2 regions of the Mesorhizobium sp. P170090 genome follow, and region 2 is predicted to be linked to the other one. Evidence: riboswitches for the same ligand, from Rfam matches in the RefSeq annotation. Region 2 holds a riboswitch; the other holds the start of a gene.
What was found. A riboswitch is a leader RNA that binds a small molecule or an ion and turns the genes downstream of it on or off. The one in region 2 is predicted to bind S-adenosylmethionine.
Positions count from the first base shown of each region.

Region 1: another riboswitch for S-adenosylmethionine. It lies ahead of metX (homoserine O-acetyltransferase MetX); the one in region 2 lies ahead of AC3EML_RS07995 (O-succinylhomoserine sulfhydrylase).

Region 1 covers NZ_JBYNWH010000001.1:100,021-103,425, reverse strand. The annotation lists gene metW (methionine biosynthesis protein MetW) at 1-397, opposite strand, end outside; gene metX (homoserine O-acetyltransferase MetX) at 456-1,625, opposite strand; SAM riboswitch at 1,686-1,763, opposite strand; gene hisC (histidinol-phosphate transaminase) at 1,890-2,999, shown strand; gene AC3EML_RS00485 (prephenate/arogenate dehydrogenase family protein) at 3,004-3,405, shown strand, end outside.
Region 2 covers NZ_JBYNWH010000001.1:1,638,523-1,641,927, forward strand. The annotation lists gene AC3EML_RS07990 (ceramide glucosyltransferase) at 1-550, shown strand, start outside; gene AC3EML_RS07995 (O-succinylhomoserine sulfhydrylase) at 562-1,752, opposite strand; SAM riboswitch at 1,810-1,887, opposite strand; gene AC3EML_RS08000 (2'-deoxycytidine 5'-triphosphate deaminase) at 2,028-3,122, shown strand; gene AC3EML_RS08005 (ABC transporter substrate-binding protein) at 3,224-3,405, shown strand, end outside.

The DNA of each region.
Region 1 (3,405 bases), 1.5 Mb from region 2:
GGCCCTTGACGAACAGCGACAGCCGCACCCGCCAATGGCCGAAATTGGGGAAGGAGACGATGGCGCGGTTGCCGATTCGCAGCAGTTCGTCGAGCACCAGCTTCGGGTTGCGGGTCGCCTGCAGCGTCTGTGACAGGACGACGAAGTCAAAACCCTTGTCCGGATAGAATTCGAGGTCGGTGTCGGCATCGCCCTGGATGACCGAGAGGCCGCGCGCAACGCATTCATTGACGCCGCGCTGTGACAACTCCAGCCCGCGGCCGTCGACCTGCTTGGTCTCCTGCAGGAGTTCGAGCAGCAGGCCGTCGCCGGAGCCGACATCGAGCACTCGCGACTGCGGGGGTATCAGGTTGGCCACGACTTCGAGGTCGACGCGCTGGCTGCCATTGACGCTCATGGCTTCGCCCCTTGCCTGGCGCATGATCCCTGTCCGAAAAGTCTGCAACTTTTCGGGGTCATGCGCGGAGCCCTCTCGCCCGCGCGGCCGAGCCGATGAAGCCCTTGATGGCGGCAAACAGTTCGGGTTCGTCGAGCAGGAAGGCATCATGGCCGCGGTCGGTGTCGATCTCGACGAAGGAGACCGATGCGCCGGCGGCGTTGAGCGCATGCACGATCGAGCGGCTCTCCTCGGTCGGGAACAGCCAGTCCGAGGTGAAGGACACCAGGCAGAAGCGGGTCTTGGTGCCGGCAAACGCGTCGGCCAACCGGCCGCCATGGTCGGCGGCGAGGTCGAAATAATCCATCGAACGGGTCATGTAGAGGTAGGAGTTGGCGTCGAAGCGGTCGACGAATGTCATGCCCTGGTGGCGCAGATAGCTTTCGATCTGGAAGTCGGCGTCGAAACCGAAGGTCAGCGCTTCGCGGTCCTGAAGATTGCGGCCGAATTTGCGGTGCAGGGCGGCTTCCGACAGATAGGTGATGTGGGCGGCCATGCGCGCCACGGCGAGCCCCTTTTCCGGGCGCTTGCCGTGCTCGAAATATTTGCCGCCATGCCAGTCCGGATCAGCCATGACAGCCTGGCGGCCGACCTCGTGGAAGGCGATGTTCTGCGAGGAATGGCGTGCGCCTGTGGCGATCGGCAGGGCCGAGAAGACGCGCTCGGAATAGCATGACGCCCATTCCAGCACCTGCATGCCGCCCATCGAGCCGCCGAGCACGCAAAACAGCTTTTCGATGCCGAAATGGTCGACCAGCATCAGTTGCGCCCGCACCATGTCGCGGATGGTGATGATTGGCAGGTCGAGGCCGTAGGGCTTGCCGGTGGCGGGATTGGTCGAGGCCGGACCGGTGGAGCCGAGGCAGCCGCCGATGACGTTGGAGCAAATGACGAAGAAGCGGTTGGTGTCGATGATCTTGCCGGGACCGATCAGCACTTCCCACCAGCCGGGCTTGCCGGTCACCGGATTGGTGCTGGCGACATGCTGGTCGCCGGTCAGCGCGTGGCAGACCAGGATGGCGTTGGTGCGGGCATCGTTGAGGTCGCCATATGTCTGGTAGGCGATCTGGAACGGCGACAAAAGCGTGCCGGCGTCGAGCTTCAGCGGCTTGTCAGGGCCAAAACGCAACACAGGGCTCGACGGGTTGTCGGCCTCGTTGTTGGTTTTTGTAGCGCGGAGCGCGGCCATGTGACTCTCCTTGCCCGCCGTCAGGCAATAAAAAACCGGCAATGCGATCGCAAAGCCGGTTACGTCACGCAAACGGCCCTTTAGCGAGTTGTTTAACGTGGCTGCAAGCCGACCGGCCAAATCACCACGGAACTGTTGCGTTCTTCTAGAACTCGTGCGGCCCGGCGTCAACGGCCAGCTATTGCCCGCCTCTCGACATTCGCGGCTACGGCTTGTATTTCCGCTGCGGCCTCCGGACGGAGGCATTCTCGATGGATTTGCGACATGGACAAGACAGCGGACAAGGCACGGCCGACTCCCCGCGCGGGCATTATGGACATCGACGCCTATGTGCCGGGCAAGAGCACGGCACCGGCCGGCGTCGCCAAGGTCCATAAATTGTCGTCGAACGAGAACCCGCTCGGCCCGTCGCCGAAGGCGATCGAGGCCGCGCGCGAAGTGGCCAGCAAGCTCGATGTCTATCCCGACGGCACCGCCCGCCGGCTGCGCGAGGCGATCGCCGAGGTGCATGGCCTCAACCCGGCAAACATCATCTGCTCCAACGGTTCCGACGAGATTTTGGGCCTGCTGGCGCAGACCTATCTGGCGGCCGGCGATGAGGCCATCATCACCGAACACGCCTTCATGATCTACAAGATCTACATCCAGTCGGCCGGCGGGACACCGGTGACGATCAAGGAAACCGAGGAACGCGCCGACGTCGACGCGATCCTGGCCGCGGTGACGCCGCGGACCAAAATCATCTTCCTCGCCAATCCCAACAATCCGACCGGAACCTATCTGCCGTTCCAGGAGGTCCGCCGCCTGCATTCCGCTCTCCCGGGCAACGTGCTTCTGGTGCTCGACGCGGCCTATGCCGAATATGTCAGGCGCAATGACTATGAGGCCGGCATCGAGCTGGCGGGCAGCGCACAGAATGTGGTCATGACCCGCACCTTCTCCAAGCTTGGCCTTGGCGGCGCGCGCATCGGCTGGATGTATGGCCCACTGCACATCGTCGATGCCATCAACCGCATCCGCGGCCCTTTCAACGTTAACGCAACAGCGATCGAGGCCGGCATTGCCGCCATCCGCGACCGCGCCCATGTCGAGCGCAGTTCGTTGCACAACGAGACCTGGCTTACCTGGCTGAATGAAGAACTGACGAAGCTTGGGCTGCGCGTGACGCCCAGCGTCGGCAATTTCGTCCTCATCCACTTTCCCGACGACAAGAGGCATTCGGCTGAGGCGGCGGACGATTACCTCACCCAGCGCGGCTATATATTGCGGCGCGTTACCGGCTATGGCTTTCCCAATGCGCTGCGCATGAGCGTCGGCACCGAAGAAGCCAATCGCGGCGTCATCGATGCCCTCACGACATTCCTGAAAAGCTGAAACAATGACAGCACCGATGTTTGAAAAGATCGCGCTGGTCGGCATCGGCCTGATTGGCTCGTCGCTGGCCCGCATCATCCGCCGCGAGGGCCTGGCCCGCCATGTCGCCATCGCGACGCGCAGCCCGGCCACGCTGGCACGGGCGAAGGAGCTCGGTCTTGGCGAGAGCTACACCACCGACGCCAGGGAAGCGGTCCGCGATGCCGACCTGATCATCGTCTCGGTGCCAGTGGGATCGTCGGGCGAGGTGGCGCAAGAGATCGCGCCGGCGCTGAAAAAGGGCGCCATCCTCACCGATGTCGGTTCGACCAAGGCCTCGGTCATTGCGCAAATGCAGCCCTATGTACCGGACGGCGTGCACTTTATTCCGGGGCACCCGCTGGCAGGTACGGAGAAATCGGGCCCG
Region 2 (3,405 bases):
GGGCAAGAGCATGCTGTGGAACAAGCCGATGCTCGATACCAGTGGCGGTATCCGCGCGCTGGCCGCCGAGATCGCCGAGGATGCTGCTGCAACCAAGCTGGTCAACGGACTGGGCCTGCGCGTCAATCTCGTTGCCTCGCCTTTCGAGCAACCACTGGGGCAGCGCCGACATGCCGACATCTGGTCGCGCCAGGCGCGCTGGGCGCGGTTGCGCCGCGTCACCTTCCCGCTGTTTTTCGCACCCGAGATCCTGACCGGCGTCGCCGTGCCGTTGGCGATGGCGCTGGTGGCGGCCGCAAGTGCCGGCATCAGCCTGCCGGCCACGGTGTTGGCCGTGCTGACGGCGGCCTACATTCCCGAATGCGCGCTGGCCGCGGCCAAGGGCTGGCATCTGTCGCTGCGCATGGTCCCGGCGATGATGGTCCGCGACATGATGCTTCCCGCCATCTGGGCGCGCGGCTGGCTGAGCGGCGCCGTCGACTGGCGCGGCAACACCATGACCATCGGCACCAAGACGGCCGAACTGGAAGAGGTTTCGTCGGGAGCGTGACGCCTCGCGGCCTACCCGGCTGCCTTCAGCGCCTGCGCAACGTCCTCCAGCAGATCGTCCGTATCCTCAAGACCGACCGACAGCCTGAGCGTTCCCGGCCCGATGCCAAGCTCGGCGCGAGCTTCGTCGCTGAGGTTCTTGTGCGTGGTGGTCGCCGGATGGGTGATCAGGCTCTTGGCGTCGCCGAGATTGTTGGAGATCAGCACGATGTCGAGCGCGTTCTGCAAGGCGAAGGCCGCCTGCTTGCCGCCCTTGACGTCGAGGCAGATCAGCGTCGATCCGCCCGTCATCTGCTTCTTGACGATGTCGGCCTGCGGGTGGTCGGCGCGGCCGGGATAGATGACGCGGGCGATTTCCGGCCGTCCTGCCAGGAAATCCGCGATCTTGGCCGCGCTTTCCGTCTGCTGGCGCACCCGAACCGGCAGCGTCTCCAGGCCCTTGAGCAGCGTCCAGGCGTTGAACGGCGACAGGCTCGGGCCGGTGTGGCGGAAATAGTCGTGCAAATTCTCGTCGATCCATTTCTTGTCCGACAGGATGATGCCGCCGAGACAGCGTCCCTGGCCGTCAATGTGCTTGGTCGCGGAGTAGACGACGATATGGGCGCCGAGCTGCAAGGGCTTCTGCTGCAAGGGCGTGGCAAAGACATTGTCGACGATCAGCCTGGCGCCGATCGAGGTGGCGAGCGCCGCCACCGCTGCGATGTCGACCACTTCCAGCGTCGGATTGGTCGGGCTTTCCAGGAAGAACAGTTTCGTGTTCGGCCGCACCGCCTTTTCCCAGTTGGCGATGTCGGTGCCGTCGACCAGCGTTGCCTCGATGCCGTATTTCGGCGCCAGCGTCTCCACCACCCAGCGGCAGGAGCCGAACAGCGCGCGCGCCGCAACGATATGGTCGCCGGCCTTGGCGCTGCACAGGAGCGCTGCCGTCACCGCCGCCATGCCGGACGCCGTGGCGCGCGCATCTTCGGCACCCTCCAGCGCGCACATGCGCTTTTCGAACATGTCGACGGTAGGGTTGGCATAGCGCGAATAGATGAAGCCCGGCTCCTCGCCCTTGAAACGGGCCTCGGCAGCCTGCGCCGTCTCGTAGACATAGCCTTGGGTGAGGTACATCGCTTCGGACGTCTCGCCGAACTGGGAACGCAGCGTTCCCCCGTGCACGAGTGCGGTCTGAGGTTTCCAGTTACGCTTCTTGGTGCTCATCGCTTTTGTTCCAGACACAAAAAAACCGGCCGCGAAAGTCGCAACCGGTCCATATGGCCTTGCGGCCCGACGGTCCTTTAGCGACTTGTTTAACGTGGCTGCAAGCCGACCGGCCAAATCACCACGGGATAACGACCCTTTAGACCTCACCTGAGCTTGCGTCAATTGCCGGCTTCATTAAGAGGTTTGTACCAGGCAGGTTCCGCAATAATATCCAGCGGTTTTGCGGCAAGAACCTGCCACAAAGAGACCGACCTTGGAGCGGAGCCAGCCTTTTGCGGCAGACAGGCATTCTTCCCGATCAGGACATTTCCGCGCTGTTTCAGTCCGGCGCGCTGAAGTCGCCGCGCGCGCTCGATGTCGACCAGGTGCAGCCGGCGAGCCTCGATCTCAGGCTCGGCGACAAGGCTTTTCGCGTGCGCGCCTCCTTCCTGCCGGGTCCCGATCATCTGGTGGCCGACAAGCTTCACCGGCTGAAATTGCACGAATTCAGTCTCGCCGAGGGCGCGGTGCTGGAAACCGGCTGCGTCTACATCGTGCCGCTGCTCGAAAGCCTGGCGCTGCCCGCAAACGTGTCGGCCTCGGCCAACCCGAAAAGCTCGACCGGCCGGCTCGACATCTTCACCCGGGTGATGACCGATCGCGGCCATGAGTTCGACAAGATCGCCCCCGGCTATCACGGGCCGCTTTATCTCGAAGTCAGTCCACGCACCTTCCCGATCGTCGTACGCGCCGGATCGAGGCTGTCGCAGATCCGCTTTCGCACTGGCAACGCGCTGTTGTCGGAGGCAGAACTGAACGAATTGCACCGCGCCGAGATGCTGGTGGCGACCGAGCCGCCCAACATTTCCGGCGGCGGCATTGCGCTGTCGATCGATCTCGACGGCGACCAGAACGGCCTGGTCGGCTATCGCGGCAAGCATCACACCGGCTTGGTCGATGTCGACAAGCGCGCCGCCCAGGATGCCGTCGATTTCTGGGAGCCGCTCTACAAGAGCGGCGCCGGCGAACTGGTGCTCGACCCGGACGAGTTCTACATCCTGGTCAGCCGCGAAGCCGTGCACGTGCCGCCGCTCTACGCCGCCGAGATGACGCCCTTCGATCCGCTGGTTGGCGAATTCCGTGTTCACTATGCCGGCTTCTTCGATCCGGGCTTCGGCCATTCGGCCTCAGGCGGCACCGGCAGCCGGGCGGTGCTCGAAGTGCGCAGCCACGAAGTGCCGTTCATCCTCGACCACGGCCAGATCGTCGGCCGGCTGGTCTACGAACACATGCTGAAGCGGCCGCAGGCGCTTTACGGCACCGATCTCGGCTCGAATTACCAGGCGCAAGGCCTCAAGCTCTCCAAGCATTTCCGCCCCGCCGGCTGAACCTTCGATCACCGTCAGGCAAAATACTTGCCTGCGCTGCCTCACCATGCTTGGCTGCCTTTCGGTGGCCGGCAAGAGAACGGCGCGCAAGGGGAACCAAAATGCAGATTTCAAGATGGATCATATCGGCAGCGAGCGCTGCCATGCTGGTGATATCGGCCGGCTCGCTGGCTGAGGCGCAGGAGAAATTGAAGATCGGCACCGAGGGCGCCTATCCGCCCTTCAACACCATCACCGCGGACGGCAAGATCGAGGGCTTCGACATCGACATTGCCAATGCGCT